2 regions of the Bradyrhizobium sp. GW821-FHT13H05 genome follow, and region 2 is predicted to be linked to the other one. Evidence: riboswitches for the same ligand, from Rfam matches in the RefSeq annotation. Region 2 holds a riboswitch; the other holds the start of a gene.

Region 1 (9,406 bases), on a different contig from region 2:
CGATGCAGTGGGGCACCGACGGTCAGCCGGCCTGGTTTGCACCGCGCCTCATTGGACTCTGGTTCAGCTTCGGCGTCACGGCGGCACTTTCCGCGTTCCTGCTCGTCCTCGCCCTTCATGCCCCGCAAAAGCTCACAGCCTTGATCGTCGCCACGATCAGCGTGATCGGAACGAACATGTGGGTGCAGGTCTATCATCTGAGACGAGTGATCCGGTGGCAGGGGGAGACACCGGCAAACTAGCCGGAATGCGCAAGATTCTCCAAGAGTGGCTTGCCCTCACCTGACTAGGTTCCTCTCCGGCGTGCGCCATTTGCGGCGCGCATTGCAATGGAGACGACCATGTACGACCACATCGGACTTCGCGTTGCCGATCTCGATGCCGCCACGCGCTTCTATACAGCGGTGCTGGCGCCGCTCGGCTATGTCCTGTGCTCCAGCGGCGACGGCTATGCCGGCTTCGGGCCGAAGGGGGAGCCGGCGCTGTGGCTGCACCTCAATAAGGGGCGGAAGGCCGACGGCGCGCACATCGCGTTTCGCGCCGGGAATCATGACGCGGTCAAGGCCTTTCACAGCGAGGGCCTGAAGAGCGGCGGCCGCGACAATGGCGGCGCCGGGCCACGCAAGGACTACAGCCCGACCTACTACGCGGCGTTCCTGATCGATCCTGATGGCAACAATGTCGAGGCGGTTTGCGTGTGAGCACTTCGGTCTCCTCCGTCATTGCGAGGAGCCCTTGCGACGAAGCAATCCAGACTGATTCTGCGGGGACATTTCCGGATTGCTTCGCTGCGCTCGCAATGACGGTGCTTGTGGCGACGACCTCTCGAAATCAAGGATACCCACCCATGGCCTCCATCCACAACGACATTCCTCTCAACGCTTCGGCCCGCGACGTCTGGGATGCGGTGCGCGACTTCGGCGCACTGCCGCAGCGGCTGGCGCCGGGCTTCGTCACCGCCTGCACGCTCGACGGCGATGCGCGCATCGTCACCTTCGCCAACGGTTCGGTGGCGCGCGAGGTGCTGGTCGATTGCGACGATGCGCGGCAGCGCCTCGTCTATGCGATCAACAACGAGCGGCTGAAGCATTACAGCGCCTCGGTGCAGGTGATCGCCGAGGGTGAGGCGAGGTGCCGCCTCGTCTGGATCATCGACATGCTTCCAAACGAGCTTGCCGCCTATGTCCAGGGGCAAACCGGGGAAGCCGTGGCCGCGATCCACAGGGCTTTTCCATCCGCGGCGGCCTGACAGGCCTCTGTGATTTTTCTCACAGAGCCCGCTCCTCCCCGGCCGTAACCATGACGGCGTGCGTCCGGTTGGCTCCGCTCTCCCGGCGAAGCCACGCACGCGAGGAGCATGCCATGAGAGGTGCGGACAAGGTGATCTGCCAGGCAGCCGCCGTGCTGCTGTTGTTTTCGGTCGCGAGCACGCCGGCAAAGGCGCAATTCGCGGGCCTCGGCGGAGGCGCCGGCGGCGAGGACATGATGACCCAGATGGCGCCGATGCTGGAGATGATGAAGGCGAAGATGGGCAAGCGCCGCTTCGCCATGCTGATGCAGACCATGGGCCCGATGATGAGCCGCATGATGGAGAACGGCGGCGGCGGGCTCGGTGGTGGTCTTGGCGGCATGATGGGCGGCGGCCTCGGCGGCGGCAATCTCGGCGGCGGCTTCGGCGCGCCCAATTACGGCGGTTACGCGCCGATGAGCGGAGGCGGCTATATGCCGGCCGGAATCGGCGGCATGGGCGGCGGCGACATCATGGGCATGCTCGGCGGCTCAGGCGGAGGCGACATGATGGCGATGATCCCGCAATTGATGCGCCTCGCCAATGTCGGCGGCGGTGGCGGCCATCGTCGCCACAAGCATCGCTAAAGCGGATAGATATCGCCGCTGCGTGACAACCCTGGCAACGCGGCAACCACCCTTCGCGGAGCACGAAGGATGGTTGCGCCGGGCCGGCGGATGGGGCGCCGCCGGTATCAGATCCGATCGTTGAGGAGGACGCCGGAGAGCGAGGGATCGCGTGCATCCGTCGCGTCGCTGGATTGTGTCGCGCTGTAGGTCGGATCCGTGAGCGAGTTCTTCAGCGACTGAAGAAATTGTTCAAGCAGGTCCGTCGCCGACTTGCCGCTCGACGAACTGTCCGTGGTGGTGGTCGAAGACGAATCGCTTGCACTCGTCGTGTCGCTCGATCCCGTCGTGCTGGACGAGGTCGAATCCGTGAGCAGGCCCTTCAGCGAATCCAGGAATTGCTGAAGCATGTCGACCACCGAATTGCCGCTTGACGAACTGTCCGTGGCGTTGGCCGGAGGAGGCCCGCCGGGCGGCGGTCCGCCTGCTCCACCCGGACCACCTGCCCCACCCGGTCCCTGCGCAAACGCCGACTTGAAGATGCCTTGCAGCTCGGTGGCCTGCTGGTCGGTCAGCTTGCCGTCCGAAACTTCCTTCTGGATGAGATCGTCGATCCTGGACTTGAACGCGTCAGCCGACGATCCGCTACCGCTGGATTGATCGCTCGCGCTGCTCGATTGCAAGGCGGAGTCGATGTCGCTGAGCGCGGACGACAGTGCCGACTGATCGGACGAATCGATCGTGCCGGAACTGACTTCCGTTTGCAGTTCATCCTGCAATCGCTGCAACGGCGATGCGTGATGGTGGTGGGAGGAGAGCGCCGAAATCGAGGTCATGATGCCTTTCCGTGCTTCTGGTGAACTCGACGCGACGTTCTTCCCAGGAGCTGGCGCGGAGCCTTCGGCAAAGGGCAGTCGTGGTTACCCGGCATTGCCAGGTGGCTGATGGAAATATTCAGAAACAAAAATCCGGCAAGCGCGCCTAATCCGCCGCCGCCGACAGAGCCGGCCGGATCGCGGGCTTGCGCTCGCGCGGTCCCCAGCGCGTCAGCACCACGCTGGAGCAGGAGAGCAGGCCGAGCATGACCATCGAGCTTGCGGCCAGCCAGAAGAAGCTCTGCGCGGTCGCCTCATGCGTCGACAGCCACCAGCCGATCGTCGCGATGTAGATCAGCCGCGCGGTCTGCGCCAGCACCGGGCCGATCACCTTGGCCGCCCCTTGCGAGGAGAAGTACATCGTCGAGGCAAGCCCGATGAAGGCGTAGAACGGCGCCACCGTCGACAGATATTGGTGGCTGGTGGCGCGCACCGTCGCGCTGTCTGTAAAAATATTGACCCACAGATCGGGGAAGGCCGCGACCAGGCATGCCGGCGCACCGACGGCAACGAAGGCGCTCGCGCCTGCGATCCAGGCGATGCGCCGGGCGCGCGCAATGCGGCCAGCGCCGATCGCCATGCCGACCATCGGCACGGAGGCGATGCCGAACGAGAACGCGATCGAGGTCAGCAAAAATTCGAGCCGCGCGCCGATGCCGTAGCCGGCGAGGATTGCGGTGCCGAACTTGGCCAGCATGTGGGTGAAGATCGAGATCGTCAGCACCGATTGCAGCGGCGAGAAGCAGGCGATCGCGCCCACTTTCAGGATGTCGAAGAACATCGCCCATTGGATGCGCAATCCGCGCAGTTTTGGCACGACCCGGGCGCGGCCGGAGAACAGGTACCAGCCCATCACGCAGATGTTCATGGAATAGGCGGTCAGCGCGCCGGCGGCGACGCCGCGCATGCCGAGCTGCGGCATGGGTCCGAGCCCGAGCCCAAGCGTGCCGCCGAGCACGATCTGCCAGACTGCGGAGTTGAGGATCAACAGCGACGGCAGCTTCATGTTGCCGGTGCCGCGCAGCACGCCCGCCATGGTGTTGAGCAGCCAGGGCAGCACGGCACCGCCGAAAAACACCTGCGTGTAGGCGATCGCATGCGTCAGCACATCGCCGCGGCCGCCGAGCATCTCGAGCACTTTTGGCCCGAAGATCAGCATGCCCAACATGAAGACGAGGCCGAAGGTGATGCCGATCAAGAGCGCATGCATGGCAAGCGTGCCGGCGCGCTCGCGATCGCCGGCGCCGAGCGCACGCGCGATGGCGGAGGCCACCGCGCCGCCCATGGCGCCGCCCGACATCGTCATGGTCAGGATCACTGTCGGAAACACCAGCGCCATCGCGGCCAGCGCCTCGACGCCGAGCCGGCCGATATAGGAGGTCTCCGCGATCACCACGCAGGTGCCGGCCGAGAGCGCGATCACGTTCGGCCAGGCAAGCCCCAGCAGCGTGCGCAGGATCGGCCCGTCCGTCAGCGCGCTTTTCACCGGACGCGGGGGCGACGGCAGCGGACGCTCTTGTTCATCGACCGGGATTTCGGCGATGTCGGACATGTCCTCTCCCGGGCAGAAGCGCCATTTGCAGCGCAGCAATCACTTGGTGTGCCAATGAATTTCATCGCGCGAAGCGCGCGGCGAGAGCTTGTTAGCACGGCAATTGCCGATTCCTCCTGCGCCGGGTGCAGGCGTGCCCTGCGGCAGCGCATTTCAGTGGGTGGAATTAACCGATCGTCCACAGCAGCGGCGGCCGCCCGCCCGCCGTCGGACGCAGGTGCACGCTGATGTGCCGACCGCATCCGGCAGCGAGGCCTTCGAACAATCCTTCCAGCACTTTTGCGCAGGCGTGGTGATAGTCGGACACATCTTCCATCAGCTTCCAGCTCTGCTGTCGGATCTCGAACGTGCCTTCGGACTTTGTGATCTCGGCCACATCGTCCTGCGCGGCGAATAGCGAGTCGAGGAACGATGCGAACTCGATCGCGCCACCACGAGTCGCTGACAAGGCAGTGGCGACTTCATCAAAATATTGCATGCCGATCAGCTTGCCGGTGAGATGCAGGAGATAGCCGGCATCCTCAGGTCCGAACAGCTGCACCAGCACGGGCGCGGCGGTGCGGACATATTCCATCGCGTAGTTGCGATAGGCTTTTTCAAGGCGCGGTTTCGGCCAGCTCGCAACAGGCAATGCCGGCGCGGTCTTGGCATCGAACAGCGGCGCCTCCAGATGCCGTGCGAACACCAGCCGCTGGTCGATCTCGAGCGGATGGTCGTATTGATGATAGTAGCCTTCGAGCCCGTCCTGGCCGTCGACACTCTGCTTGGTGCAGACGAAGCCGAGCCTGGTATCGCCGAGCGCGACGCCATTATTGGCGTGCCAGCCGCGCAGCATCGCGCGGCTCACCTCGCCCGGCACGCCGCAGATCGCGGTGCCCTTCCAGATCCAGCGCGGCGGCGGATAGCGGATCCACGCCTTGACGTCGCTCTCATGCATGTACTCGACATGCACGCCGCCGATCCAGTTGGAGAGATAGTGGTACTGCGCAGCAGCGACCGCCGGCGGCAGATGGCTGAGGCCGAGCTTTTCCAGTCCCGGCAGGAAACGCTCCTGCTGCTGGCGGCGAAACACGCGGAAGACGAACTCGGCGGCATCGGGCGTGCCGCGGCGGGTGACGACGGTGAGGATGAGGCCGGTGAAGTAAGCGTGATAGAGGTCGGCGACCGCGCGCCAGCGCTTCCATTGGGCTTCCTGCGCGGTGTCAGCTGCGGCAGTCATGTTCGCTCCCGGCTTGTTGTTTTGCGGGAGTGTGTCATCGCGGATGGGACGGCGCAACACGCCACACATTGGTTGTCATCGCCCGCGAAGGCGGGCGATCCAGTATTCCGAGACGGAAGTGATTGAATCGAAGGGCCGCGGCGTACTGGATTCCCCGCTTTCGCGGGGAATGACAGCGGAGTGTGTGGCTACACCCGGAAATGCTTGCTCAGCTTCAACCCTTGCGCCTGGTAGTTCGAGCCGATGCGCTGACCGTACATCGCGTCGGGACGCGCCAGCATCTTTTCGTAGACGAGGCGACCGACGATCTGGCCGTGCTCGAGGATGAACGGCACCTCGCGCGAGCGCACTTCCAGCACGGCGCGCGATCCCTGCCCGCCGGCGCCGGCATAGCCGAAGCCGGGATCGAAGAATCCGGCATAGTGCACGCGGAATTCGCCGACCAGCGGATCGAACGGCACCATCTCCGCGGCGTAATCGGGCGGCACCTGCACGGCCTCTTTCGAAGCAAGGATGTAGAACTCGCCGGGATCGAGGATCAGGCTGCCGTCGGGACGCGCCGACATCGGCTCCCAGAAATCTTCGACCGCATAGCCGGAGCGGCGATCGACGTCGACGACGCCGGTGTGGCGCTTGGCGCGGTAGCCGACGAAGCCGCTCGCCTTCTCGCCGGAGAGATCGACGGAGACGGCGACGCCGCCCGAGAGATCGGCATCGTCGATGTCGACGAGACGCTCGGCCGCATGCAAGGCGTCGAGCTCGTCGGAATTGAGGATGGCGTCGCCGGTGCGGAAGCGCACCTGCGACAGCCGCGAGCCCTCGCGCACCAGCACCGGAAACGTCTTCGGGCTGATCTCGGCATAGAGCGGGCCGTGATAGCCGGCGCCGATCATGTCGAAGCGGCGGGTGCCGTCGGCGATGACGCGGGTGAAGACGTCGAGCCGGCCGGTGGAGCTTTTGGGGTTTGCGGCCGCGACGATCTCCGGCGGCAGCGCCAGGCTCTCAAGCAACGGCACGATGTAGACGCAGTTGGTCTCCAGCACCGCACCGTCGGCGAGGCTGAACTCATGCAGCTTCAATTCGTCGATGCGTTCGGCGACGGTGGCGCCGGGGCCGGGCAGGAAGCTGGCACGCACACGATAGGCGATGTCGCCGAGACGCAGGTCGAGGCTCGCCGGCTGGATCTGGCTCTCGACGAAGTCGTAGGCGGGCAGGATGAGGCCTGCCTCCGCCATCGCCGCGATCATGCGGTCGGGCAGGATACCATTGGCGTCGGCGGCGATCGTGAAGCTCAACCGGGGGTCCTCGTCAGGGGTCAAATGCATCCGGACATACAGGAAATACTAGTCTTTTACGGCTATCCGATGGACGCCTTGACGGAAAGGCCATTGCGGAATATGAGCATCACTTATCCCGTGGTGATTTGAGCCGGCCGGCTTGCAGCCACGTTAAATAAGTCGCTAAACAGGCCGGGGACCTCTGTGATCCCGGCCCGTGGTTTTATCCAGGCCGGTTTTTTTGTGACCATTTTCGATGGTCACTTGAGGAGGTCCTATGTCGAAGTCCCCGGCGCCCACCGCGCAATATCGTCCCGAAACCCGCCTGGTCCATTCCGGCACCCTGCGCTCGCAATATGGCGAGACGTCGGAGGCGCTGTTTTTGACCCAGGGCTACGTCTACAACAGCGCCGAGGAGTGTGAGGCGCGGTTCAAGGGCGAGGACCCCGGCTTCATCTATTCGCGCTACTCCAATCCGACCATCTCGATGTTCGAGCGCCGCATGATCGAGCTCGAAGGCGCCGAAGCGGCCCGCTCGGCCGCAACCGGGATGGCCGCGGTGACGACCGCAATCCTCGCGCCGCTCAAGGCCGGCGATCACGTCGTGGCATCTCGCGCCCTGTTCGGCTCGTGTCTCTACGTCATTCAGGATCTGCTGCCACGCTACGGCATCGAGACCACGCTGGTCGACGGCTCCGACCTCGACCGGTGGCAGCGTGCGCTCAAGCCCAACACCAAGACGTTCTTCCTGGAGAGCCCGACCAATCCGACGCTCGACGTGCTCGACATTCCCGGGATTGCCGAGATCGCGCATAGCGGCGGCGCGCGGCTCGTCGTCGACAACGTGTTCGCGACGCCGATCTGGCAGAGCCCGCTCGCGCTCGGCGCGGACGTCGTGGTTTATTCCGCGACCAAGCACATCGACGGCCAGGGCCGCTGTCTCGGCGGCATCATCCTGTCATCGGAAGCCTTCATCGCCGAGCACCTGCACAACTTCATGCGCCAGACCGGCCCGTCGATCTCGCCGTTCAACGCCTGGGTTTTGCTCAAGGGCCTCGAGACGCTCGGCGTGCGCGTGCGCGCGCAGACAGAGACGGCGGGACGGATCGCCGACGTATTGGCGGACCATCCCAAGATCTCGCGGCTGGTCTATCCCGGCCGCGCCGATCATCCGCAGGCAGCGCTGGTGAAGAAGCAGATGCGCGGCGGCTCGACGCTGGTCGGCTTCGAGGTGAAGGGCGGCAAGCAAGGCGCGTTCCGCGTGCTCAATGAGCTGAAGCTTGCGAAGATCTCGAACAATCTCGGCGACGCCAAGAGTCTCGTCACGCATCCGGCGACGACGACGCATCAGCGTCTGAAGCCGGAAGACCGCGCCGCGCTCGGGATCAGCGAGGGGTTCATTCGCTTCTCGGCGGGGCTCGAGCATGCCGACGATCTGATCGAGGATCTGACGGCGGCGCTGGAGAAGGCGTGAGTTTGAATCGTAGGGTGATTAGCCCGCGGCTGCGCGAAGCGCAGTCCGCTGGCGTAATCCACCTACTTCGTTCGGCAGTCGTTGATGCATGGTGGGTTACGGCTTCGCCTGACCCACCCTACGGCACCGAACTACATCGGCCGGTACGTCCGCACATCGCCCGGCACGTTCACACCCAGCTTGATCTGGCCGACGGAGCGGATGATGTCGTCGCCGAGCAGCTGGGCGAAGCAGGCATAGCCCCAGTCGTTCATGTGCAGGCCGTCGGAGATGACGAAGCTCTCGACCGGGATCGATTGGTTCTCGTGCCAGTCGCGCATCACCTCGAAGCGCGGGAAGATGCCGACGTGACGGAGCTCGGCGACCTTGCCGAGCAGCTTCACCATCTTGCCGGCGCTCTCCTTGCGCTGGTTGACGGCCGGCGAATATTGCGGATCGACCAGCACGATGTCGGCACCGCCGGCGGCCTGGATGCTGGCGATGCCGTCCTCGACCATCTTGGCGGTGTCGCCGGGATCGAGGTTGCGCAGCACGGCGTTGGTGCCGACCTGCCAGATCACGAGATCCGGGTGCACGTCGATCACCTCCTTCTGGAGGCGCTTCATCATCTCGGGCGCGTCCTCGCCGCCGACGCCGGCATTGATGATGGTGATGTCGGCGGTCGGATATTTCCGGCGCAGCTGCGCAGCAAGACGGTTCGGATAGTTGAATTCCGGTGAGCTCGCGCCGTAGCCCGCGGTCGAGGACGATCCGAACGCGACGATCACGACGGGCTTGCCGGCGACGAGCTTGTTCGCGACATGCGGCAGCGAACCCATCGTCTTCGAGCCGCCCTTCGGCGCCAGGCACGGCACGCGGCTGAAGATGTCGCCGGCGGATTCTGCGACCTGCCTCACCTTGTCGATCGCGCGCGCGGTGATGCCGCGCTGTTCGGGGGACGTCGCGGCAACGGTGGTCTGGGAGGGCGATGCAGGCGCGGGATTAGCGGCCTGTGCGGGTGCGGGCGTAGCCTGCGCGGCCTGTGCCTGCGCACGCGACTGCGACACCGGCGTCAACAACAGCAGCAGAGCCGCGGCAGGCGCAGCCATCCATGCCATCAGGCAAAAAGGGCGGAAAGAACTCATTAACGCTAGACCTCAATTTTGCTGCTGGGCC
Region 2 (9,406 bases):
ACGCGGGGTGCTCGGTCGCTTCACGGCGTCGCCGTTTCCCGATGCCACGGTGGCACAGGATGGCACGATTCTTCCCTTGACGATCACGGCTGCCGCCGCCGGCCTGGTGTGGCACGCGACGCCGAGCCTTGATGTCTACTCTTATGCAGGTCTGGAAAGGGCCAAGGCGGCGTTTGCGAATGTCGGGACGGTGCCCTTCGGCTACGGCAATCCGCTCTACAACAACACCGGATGCTCCACCGAGAATTCGCCGGCTGCGACCTGCAACGGCAATACCAGGGAAGTCCGGCAGGTCACAGCTGGACTCTACGACACCATCTATCAGGGCAAATACGGCACGCTCAAAGCCGGCGTGCAGTATTCCTACACGCAACGCTTCGCCTTCGCCGGGGTCGGCGGTGCGCCGAAGACCGACGACAACATCGTCATGACGCAGATCCGCTACTATCCGTTCTAGTCATGAGGTGCCGTAGCCCGGATGGAGCGCAAGCGTAATCCGGGGTTCTTCAACGCGGCAAGCACCGTCCCGGATTGCGCTGCGCTCCATCCGGGCTACGCAGCCTTGTCCGCGCTACGTCGGCTTACGGCTTCTTCAGCGCCGCGTGCGGCCGGCCGAAGTCGGGCGCGGCCGAATCCTGGCCGATCTCAACGATGCCGCGGCGGATGGCACGGGTGCGGGTGAAGTGGTCGAACAGCGCCTCGCCGTCGCCGCGGCGGATCGCGCGGGTGAGCTTGGCGAGATCCTCGGTGAAGGTGCCGAGCATCTCCAGCACGGCTTCCTTGTTGGCGAGGAAGACGTCGCGCCACATCGTCGGATCGGACGCCGCGATGCGGGTGAAGTCGCGGAAACCGCCGGCGGAGAATTTTATCACCTCCGACTCCGTCACCTGCTGCAGCTCGTCGGCGGTGCCGACGATGGTGTAGGCGATCAGATGCGGCAGGTGGCTGGTGATCGCGAGCACGAGATCATGATGATCCGGCGTCATGACCTCGACCTTGGCGCCCATCGCCGCCCAGAAGGCGCGCAGGCGATCGGTGGCAGCCGCATCGACGCCTTCCGGCGGGGTGAGGATGCACCAGCGGTTGATGAAGAGCTCGGCGAAGCCGGAATCAGGGCCCGAATGCTCGGTGCCTGCGACGGGATGCGCCGGTACGAAATGGATGGTCTTCGGCAAATGCGGCGCCATGTCCCTGACGATCGCGCCCTTGACCGAACCGACATCGGAGACGATCGCGCCCGGCTTGAGATGTGCCGCAATCTCCTGCGCCACCGGTCCGCAGGCGCCGACGGGAATGCAGAGGATGACGAGATCGGCATCCTTCACCGCTTCCGCATTGGTCGCCACGACCTGATCGACGATGCCAAGCTCGAGCACCCGCGCCCGCGTCTTCTCCGAGCGCGCGGTGGTGACGATCTCGCCGGCCAAGCCCTGGAGCTTCGCAGCGCGCGCGATCGAGCCGCCGATCAGGCCGAAGCCGATCAGGGCGACGCGCTGGAAGTGCGGGTTCGCGCTCATTTGCCGGCCATGAAGTCACGCAAACCATCGACGACGAGGCGATTGGCCTCCTCGGTGCCGATGGTCATGCGCAGCGAATGATGCAGGCCGTAATTTTTCAACCCGCGCAGCACGAGCCCCCGCTTGGTCAGATAGGCATCGGCGTCGTCAGAGGTCTTGCCCTTCTCGGTCGGGAAGTGGATCAGCACGAAATTGGCGACGCTGGGCGTCACCTTCAGCCCGAGCTTGCCGATCTCCTCGGTGAGCCAGTTGCGCCAGGTCTCGGTGAACTGCTTCGACATCGCCTGGTGCGCGGTGTCCTCGATCGCGGCGACGGCGGCGTACATCGCCGGCGTCGACACGTTGAACGGACCGCGGATGCGGTTGACGGCGTCGATGATGTGCTCGGGGCCGAACATCCAGCCGATGCGGAGCGCGGCAAGGCCGTGGATCTTGGAGAAAGTGTGCGTCACCACCGTGTTCTCGGTGGTGGCGACCAGCTCGATTCCCATCTCGTAGTCGTTGCGCGAAACGTAATCGCAATAGGCGGCGTCCAGCACCAGCAGCACGTGCGAGGGCAGGCCGGCGCGCAGGCGCTTGACCTCGTCGAACGAAATATAGGTGCCGGTCGGATTGTTGGGGTTGGCGAGCCAGACCAGTTTTGTCTTCGGCGTCACTGCCTTGAGGATGGCGTCGACGTCGCAGGTCAGGTTGGTCTCCTGCGCGATCACGTTCTTGGCGCCCACCGCCATGGTCGCGATCGGGTAGACCAGGAAGCCGTGCGTGGTCGAGATCGCCTCGTCGCCATGGCTGAGATAGGTGTGGGCGAGCAGATTGAGGATCTCGTCCGAGCCGGCGCCGCAGATGATGCGGTTGGGGTCCAGCCCGAAGCTGCGGCCGATCGCTTCGCGCAGCACGCGCGAGGTGCCTTCCGGATAATCTTCGAGATGATCAGCCACGTTCTTGAAGGCCGCGATCGCCTTGGGCGAGGGACCGAACGGCGTCTCGTTGGCCGAGAGCTTGAACACCTTGCGGCCCGGCTCCGCCACCGGGCTCTTGCCGGGCGTGTAGGGCGCAATATCGAGAATGCCGGGATTCGGCACGGGGCGGGACATCTTCAACTCCGAAAGTAGCTTAAGCAGTACGCGATTTACGATTTTTGCCCGGTCGGGGCCACCGTATAGCGCGTTGCATGGCTGCCGACGAGGGCCGTGGAGCGCACCGAGGCCCCCGCCTCGATCAGGGCTGCCTTGATCTTGTCGATGCTGCTCGCGGCCGTGACCGAGACCAGCAGCGCCGCGCCGTCGAAGGCGGTATCGGGCACCGCCACGATCTCGGCGAGGGGCGACAGGGCGCGCGCAATCTCGGCATTCCAGCCGGAGACACGTACGCTGAAGGTCTCGACCTCCGTCACCAGGGCGCTGTCGGCGACGCGCGAGATCGCGAACACGGGCAGCGCGGCCGGATGGTCGGCGCGCTCGACGAAGGGCAGCCGCGCGATGATCTTCGGTGCGCCTTCCGCTTCCAGCTCCAGCCACCACGGCGTGCGGCTGGAGGTCGCCGAGACCAGCGCCAGATCGCCCTTGGATTTCGCCACCGCTTCGACCGCCGCCTGTGCGCTGAAATGCGCGACGTAAGGCACGGTGAAGCCGAAATGGAAGCGCACGGAATCGCGCATCGCCGGTTCGCTCACCGAGATGTCGGCGTGCACGGAGAACGGCGCCTGCACATAGGTGAAGGTCGAGATGATGACGCGCCAGATGCTCTCGACCGTGTCGAGCGGCAGGATGCCGCGATGACGCTGCACGATGTCGCGCATCATGGAGGCCTCGCGCGCCGGGCGGAACGCCGAGCCGACCTCCTGGGTCTGCTTCACCTGGATCAGGCGGTCGATGATGTCGCCGCGCTGCATCAGAAGGCGATGCATGCCCGCGTCGATCTCGTCGATCTCCTTGCGCAGTTCCTGGAGCGATGGTGGCGCGGGCGGACGTTGGGACATATCTGGCTGGAACTGTTCAGTGGCTGCGGGGAATGTCCTGATTAGGCAGTCAGGGCGGCGAAAGCAAAGAGAAATGACGGCCTTTTCGGCAGGCCGGACGGAGGCAGATCCGGTTCATCCGGGCCGCGACTTGACGAAAACCGCCCAAGACAGTAGGTTTTGCCTGTTCCGTGGTCATTTGAGCCGGCCGGCTTGCAGCCACGTTAAAAAACTCGCTAAACAGGCCGGGGACGTTTTCGATCCCGGCCGAACCTATCGTTCAGGCCGGGTTTTTCATGGCCTGATGTCAGTCGCGATCTGAAGTCTGATCGCAAATGAGGTCGATGGTCAGATGGTTGGCGTCAAGTCGATTCCGAGTCCCGCGATCAGTGCCGACGAGCGGTCGCATGAGGTCGATCATCCGAGTTCGCTCGTCGCGTATTTCGGTGCTGAGCAGCCGTTGCCGCTCGACTGCGGGGTCGATCTTTCGCCGTTCCAGATCGCCTACCAGACCTATGGCGAGCTCAATGCGGACCGCTCCAACGCCATCCTGATCTGCCATGCGCTGACGCTCGACCAGCACGTCGCCAATGTGCATCCGCTGACCGGCAAGCCGGGCTGGTGGGAAATCATGGTCGGCCCCGGCCGCCCGCTCGATACCGACAAGTACTTCATCATCTGCTCGAACGTGATCGGCGGCTGCATGGGTTCGACCGGCCCGGCCTCGACCAATCCGGCGACCGGCAAGGTGTGGGGGCTGGATTTCCCGATCATTACGATCCCCGACATGGTGCGGGCGCAGGCCATGCTGCTCGACCGCCTCGGCATCGACACGCTGCTCTGTGTCGTCGGGGGCTCGATGGGCGGCATGCAGGTGCTTCAATGGACCGCGGCCTATCCGCATCGCGTGTTCTCCGCGCTTCCGACCGCGTGCAGCACGCGACATTCGGCGCAAAACATCGCGTTCCACGAGCTCGGCCGGCAGGCGGTGATGGCCGATCCGGATTGGCATGGTGGGCGCTATGTCGATCAGGCGACGCATCCGCATCGCGGCCTCGCGGTGGCGCGGATGGCCGGGCATATCACCTATCTCTCGGACGCGGCGCTGCACCGCAAATTCGGACGGCGCATGCAGGACCGCGAGCTGCCGACCTTCTCGTTCGACGCCGACTTCCAGGTCGAGTCCTATCTGCGTTACCAGGGCTCGTCCTTCGTCGAGCGCTTCGACGCCAATTCCTATCTCTATCTGACCCGCGCGATGGACTATTTCGACATCGCCGGCGACCATGGCGGCGTGCTCGCGAAGGCGTTTGCGGGCATCCAGACCCGCTTCTGCGTGGTCTCCTTCACCAGCGACTGGCTGTTTCCGACCTCGGAATCGCGCGCGCTGGTGCATGCGCTCAATGCGTCGAGCGCACGGGTGTCGTTCGCCGAGATCGAGACCGATCGCGGCCACGACGCCTTCCTGCTCGACGTTCCCGAATTCTTCGATATCTCCCGCGCCTTCCTGGAATCGGCAGGCAAGGCACGCGGGCTCAGCAGCAAGGGTGGCTAGGATGTCAGTGCAGGAAGTGCTGCCGCTGGGCGGCCTTGCGTCGGAGCAGCCCGGCCAGTTTCGCGCCGACCATCGGTTGGTTGCGGAGATGGTCAAGCCGGGCTCGAAGGTGCTCGACGTCGGCTGCGGCGAGGGCGACCTGCTCCAGCTGCTGGAAACGCGCGGCATCGACGGCCGTGGCATCGAGCTGTCGCGCGAAGGCGTCAACCGCTGCGTGGCCAAGGGCCTTGCGGTGGTGCAGGGCGACGCCGACACCGACCTCGTGAATTACCCTGACGACGCCTTCGACTACGTAATCCTGTCGCAGACGCTGCAGGCGACGCGGCAGCCGAAGGTGGTGCTGGAGAATCTGCTGCGTATCGGCCGCCGCGCCATCGTCTCGTTCCCGAATTTCGGCTTCTGGAGGATGCGGCTGCAACTCCTGATCGGCGGCCACATGCCGCGCACGGAGAATCTGCCGGCAAGCTGGTACGACACCGCCAACATCCACTTCTGCACCATCAAGGACTTTGTCGAGCTCTGCGACGAAATCCACGTCAAGATGGAGCGCGCCGAGGCGCTCGATCTCTATGGCCGCCCGCTGCGGCTGCGGATGCCGTGGTGGGTGTGGAATCTGTTCGGCGAGCAGGGCGTGTTTCTGCTGACGCGCGGGCAGGGGAAGTAGTTTCTCGTCATTGCGATCGCAGCGGCCCGTAGCCCGGATGGAGCGCAGCGCAATCCGGGGCAGGTCGCGCCGCGTCTGGAGGAATCCCGGATTACGCTGCGCTCCATCCGGGCTACGCGATGGAGTGTTTGGCTAATGCGCCGCCAGGGACCTCGGATCGCGCACCGGCCACCGTCCCGCCTCCACCAGCGTCACGAACCGCTCCACCGTCTCGTTGAACAGCGCGGGCTCTTCGAGGTTGAGCACGTGGCCGGACTTCGGAAACATCGCGAGCCCTGCCGCCGGCAAATGCTTCTTCAAAAACAAACTCGCCCCGATGCACGGATCGTCTTCATCGCCGCAGATGATCAGTGCCGGTGTTGCCACGCCTTTGATCGCATCCGTCAGCGTGTAGATCGAGGGACGGCCGCCCTGGAAGCCGCGCATCGTATTCGCCGATCCCCTGGAATCGTGCCGCGCCAGCGCGGCGTAGAAATCGGCATGGCCGCGCGGGTCCTTCACCAGGAAGGGAATCCGGCTCGGCGCCTCGCGCGTGACTTTTGCCACTTCCGCGGCGCCGAGCATTTCGAACTGTTCGGCATTGGCGCGGCACTGCTTGCGCCAGGCGTCGAGATTCTCGAGCTCCGAGCCGGAGCCGACACCGGCCAGCGTCATCGACAGCGCATGCTGCGGCGCGTTCAATCCGATCTGGAGCGATGAGTATGCACCCATCGAGAGACCGACCAGATGGGCGCGCTCGATCCTGAGATGATCGAGTACGGCAAGCGCGTCGGTGTAGAAATGTGTGGAGGTGTAGACCTCGCCGGCAGGCACGTCAGACGGCGTGTAGCCGCGTGCGGAATAGGTGATGCAGCGGTGGCCGCGCGAGAAGTAACGCATCTGCGGCTCCCAATTGGTGTAGTCGGCCGCGAACTCGTGCAGAAAAATGATCGGCGTTCCCTGACCCGCCTCTTCGAAATAGATGCGGACGTCGTCCCTGGTCGTGGCGTGGGGCATTAACTGTTTCCCTCTCTTGAAGCCGTGCTTTGAGAATTGCAGTTAATGCTGTTGTCCGCAATGCGGCAGCGTCAGACCAGCATCGACACAAAATCATCGCAACAATTCCCCGAAGCGTTAATTCGCAGCGCCGCGCGGCGTCTTGTTCTCGCCACATCCGGACGCTTTACGGCCCGGCGGATGTCGGTCACCGCACGGGCCGATACGGAACTGGGGGTGTCAACGAAGGATGAAGAATGTTTGAGTTGTTTGCGTCTCGCCTGTCGCGTTGTGTTATCGCGCTGGCGCTCTTCTTCGCGGCGGTCGCCGCGTTCTCGTCTCCGGCCTCAGCGCGGCCGCATCATCGTCATAGCGCAGAGCGGCACGCTCACGCGCATCACGCCAGCGGATATCATCATTACCGCCACCATGGACGTAGCTCGCGCTTCGAGCGCAGCGCGGCGCAGTTGCAGGCCGGCGGATTCATGAACACGCAGGCCAGCTACGATCCGAACGCCAATAGCGGCGGCATGGGTGACATGCGCTACACGGGCGGCGGAGACATGAGCAGCGGAGACATGGGCTTCGGCGGAAACATGAGCCGTGCTGGCAATATGAGCCGCGCCGGTAAGATGAGCTACGCTGTCAACAAGAGCAGCGCTGGCGAGATCGGCAACACGGGTATGAGCAGCGGCTTCGGCGGCGGCTCGGGCCTCGTGTCCGAGGCGCGCCGCTATGTCGGCGGCAATCCGACCGGGCGCGGCAGCCTGTGGTGCGCGCGTTTCATGAACATGGTGCTTGAGAAAACCGGCCACCACGGCACCGGATCGGACATGGCGAACTCGTTCGCGCATTACGGCACCCGTGTCTCCGGTCCGCAGGTCGGCGCCATTGCGGTGATGTCGCGCGGCGGCCGGGGCGGTCATGTCGGCATCATCACCGGCATCGACGCGCAGGGGAATCCGATCATGATCTCCGGCAACAACGGCAACCGCGTCCGCGAAGCCCCGGTCTCGCGCGGCCGGATCTATGCGTATGTGATGCCGAACTGACCGCCGTGATTGCGAGGAGCGAAGCGACGAAGCAATCCAGACTGTCTCAGCGGATAGATTACTGGATTGCTTCGCTGCGCTCGCAATGACGGTGTGTGTTGAGGCAGCGCCCTGTCACACCAATCTCGGCTGTTCCACCGCGACCGCATCCCCCACGCCGATCTCGCCGTTGGCGATCACCTCGGCGTAGATGCCGCAATCCATGTGGCCGAGATGGCGCGAGAGCGTCGGCGGTATCTCGAGATCGCGGACCGCGGTCTCGGGATCGACATTGGTGGCCGGGCAGCGGACGATGCGCTTGACCACCTTTAGTCTGGCCTGGCCGATCGCGAGCGTCTGGCCGACCAGGTCGAGCTCGGACCAGGCCGGCCAGCCCTGGACGTAGAGATTGGCGCGGAAGCGCAGCGGGTGGACCGGGGCGCCGCCGAGCATGGCCTCGATCGCGCGGACGCTGCCGATATTGATGATCGACACGACCTTGCGGGCAACATCGGAAAAGCTGTGGTCGCGGCCGGACAGCACTTTTGGCGGCCCCTTCAGCTCCGGCTGAAAATTCTCCGTGAAATAGCTCTCGATGGCGGCGCGCCCGGCAGGGGTCTCGAGATCGCCGCTGGCGACGACCTGGCCGTCCTTGCGGATGGTCAGGCGGTTGGTCGCGTCCTCGTAGCGGCTGTCGAGGGACGCCAGCCGCTCATTGCGCGCCAGCATCAGGAACTGGATCTTCGGCTTCCATTGGGGCGACTCCGGATCGAACCCGCTCGGGCCGTTCTCGATGGCGTAGCGGCGGTCGGCGGGGAGGGTCTGGCCGGTCCGAAGCGGAACACGGGGCAGGGGCTCGGGCGTCAGGCCCTTGATCGGGTAGCGGTAAAGGCCGGTGATTTCGGCGGTCTGGCTGGCTGTCATGCCGTTACTTAGGGGATTCGACGCAGCCCCGCCAAGCGGGCGGATCCGCGCACGAAATTGTGAACTCGCCTCTTTCGATCCGAGGGCCCGCTTCCCACATCTGGATCAGGTCGGCGCCAGCGCCGGCTGATAACGACCGTTACCGGTTGAGAAACGTCAATGCGGTAATCGGAAACCCAATGAAGATGCCATTTGGAGTGCCTTTGAGGGCTCCATGGGCAGGCCGAGGGAAAGAAAAGATATGAATATCGAGAAGTATACCGAACGATCCAGGGGCTTCGTCCAGTCCGCGCAGTCGCTTGCGGTGCGCGAGGGGCACCAGCAGTTTTCCACCCTGCACGTCCTGAAAGTCCTGCTGGACGACAATGAGGGCTTGGCTTCCGGTCTGATCGACCGCGCCGGCGGTAATTCGCGCGCAATTCTGAAGGCGACCGAGGACGCCCTGGGCAAGGTGCCCAAGGTCTCCGGCGCAGGCGCCGGCCAGATCTATCTCGCGCCCGAACTCGCCCGGACCTTCGACGCGGCCGAGAAGGCCGGCGAGAAGGCCGGCGACAGCTTTGTCACCGTCGAGCGGCTGCTGCTCGGCCTCGCGCTGGAGAAGACCAGCGAGGCAGGCAGCCTCCTCGCCAAGGGTGGCGTCACCCCGCAAAATCTCAACGCGGCCATCGAAGCGCTGCGCAAGGGCCGCACCGCGGATTCCGCGACCGCCGAGAACGCCTATGACGCGCTGAAGAAATATGCCCGCGACCTGACCCAGGCTGCGCGTGACGGCAAGCTCGATCC

What was found. Region 2 has a riboswitch for S-adenosylmethionine ahead of metX (homoserine O-acetyltransferase MetX). Riboswitches for the same ligand answer to the same signal wherever they lie in the genome.
Region 1: it holds a riboswitch for S-adenosylmethionine, as region 2 does, so the genes downstream of both, AC1RR3_RS26245 (O-succinylhomoserine sulfhydrylase) here and metX (homoserine O-acetyltransferase MetX) in region 2, are expected to answer to the same signal.

Annotation. Positions count from the first base shown of each region.
Region 1 is NZ_JBXAPO010000009.1:268,469-277,874, forward strand. Features, by position in the region: gene AC1RR3_RS26205 (hypothetical protein) at 1-242, shown strand, start outside; gene AC1RR3_RS26210 (VOC family protein) at 342-701, shown strand; gene AC1RR3_RS26215 (SRPBCC family protein) at 848-1,249, shown strand; gene AC1RR3_RS26220 (hypothetical protein) at 1,363-1,875, shown strand; gene AC1RR3_RS26225 (hypothetical protein) at 1,983-2,690, opposite strand; gene AC1RR3_RS26230 (MATE family efflux transporter) at 2,836-4,281, opposite strand; gene AC1RR3_RS26235 (hypothetical protein) at 4,448-5,500, opposite strand; gene AC1RR3_RS26240 (2'-deoxycytidine 5'-triphosphate deaminase) at 5,689-6,825, opposite strand; SAM riboswitch at 6,906-6,985, shown strand; gene AC1RR3_RS26245 (O-succinylhomoserine sulfhydrylase) at 7,055-8,251, shown strand; gene AC1RR3_RS26250 (SGNH/GDSL hydrolase family protein) at 8,383-9,375, opposite strand; gene AC1RR3_RS26255 (SGNH/GDSL hydrolase family protein) at 9,388-9,406, opposite strand, start outside.
Region 2 is NZ_JBXAPO010000008.1:274,374-283,779, reverse strand. Features, by position in the region: gene AC1RR3_RS24700 (hypothetical protein) at 1-457, shown strand, start outside; gene AC1RR3_RS24695 (prephenate/arogenate dehydrogenase family protein) at 582-1,517, opposite strand; gene hisC (histidinol-phosphate transaminase) at 1,514-2,611, opposite strand; gene AC1RR3_RS24685 (chorismate mutase) at 2,647-3,495, opposite strand; SAM riboswitch at 3,656-3,735, shown strand; gene metX (homoserine O-acetyltransferase MetX) at 3,827-5,029, shown strand; gene metW (methionine biosynthesis protein MetW) at 5,031-5,693, shown strand; gene AC1RR3_RS24670 (alpha/beta fold hydrolase) at 5,826-6,689, opposite strand; gene AC1RR3_RS24665 (TIGR02594 family protein) at 6,926-7,720, shown strand; gene AC1RR3_RS24660 (MOSC domain-containing protein) at 7,835-8,623, opposite strand; gene clpB (ATP-dependent chaperone ClpB) at 8,865-9,406, shown strand, end outside.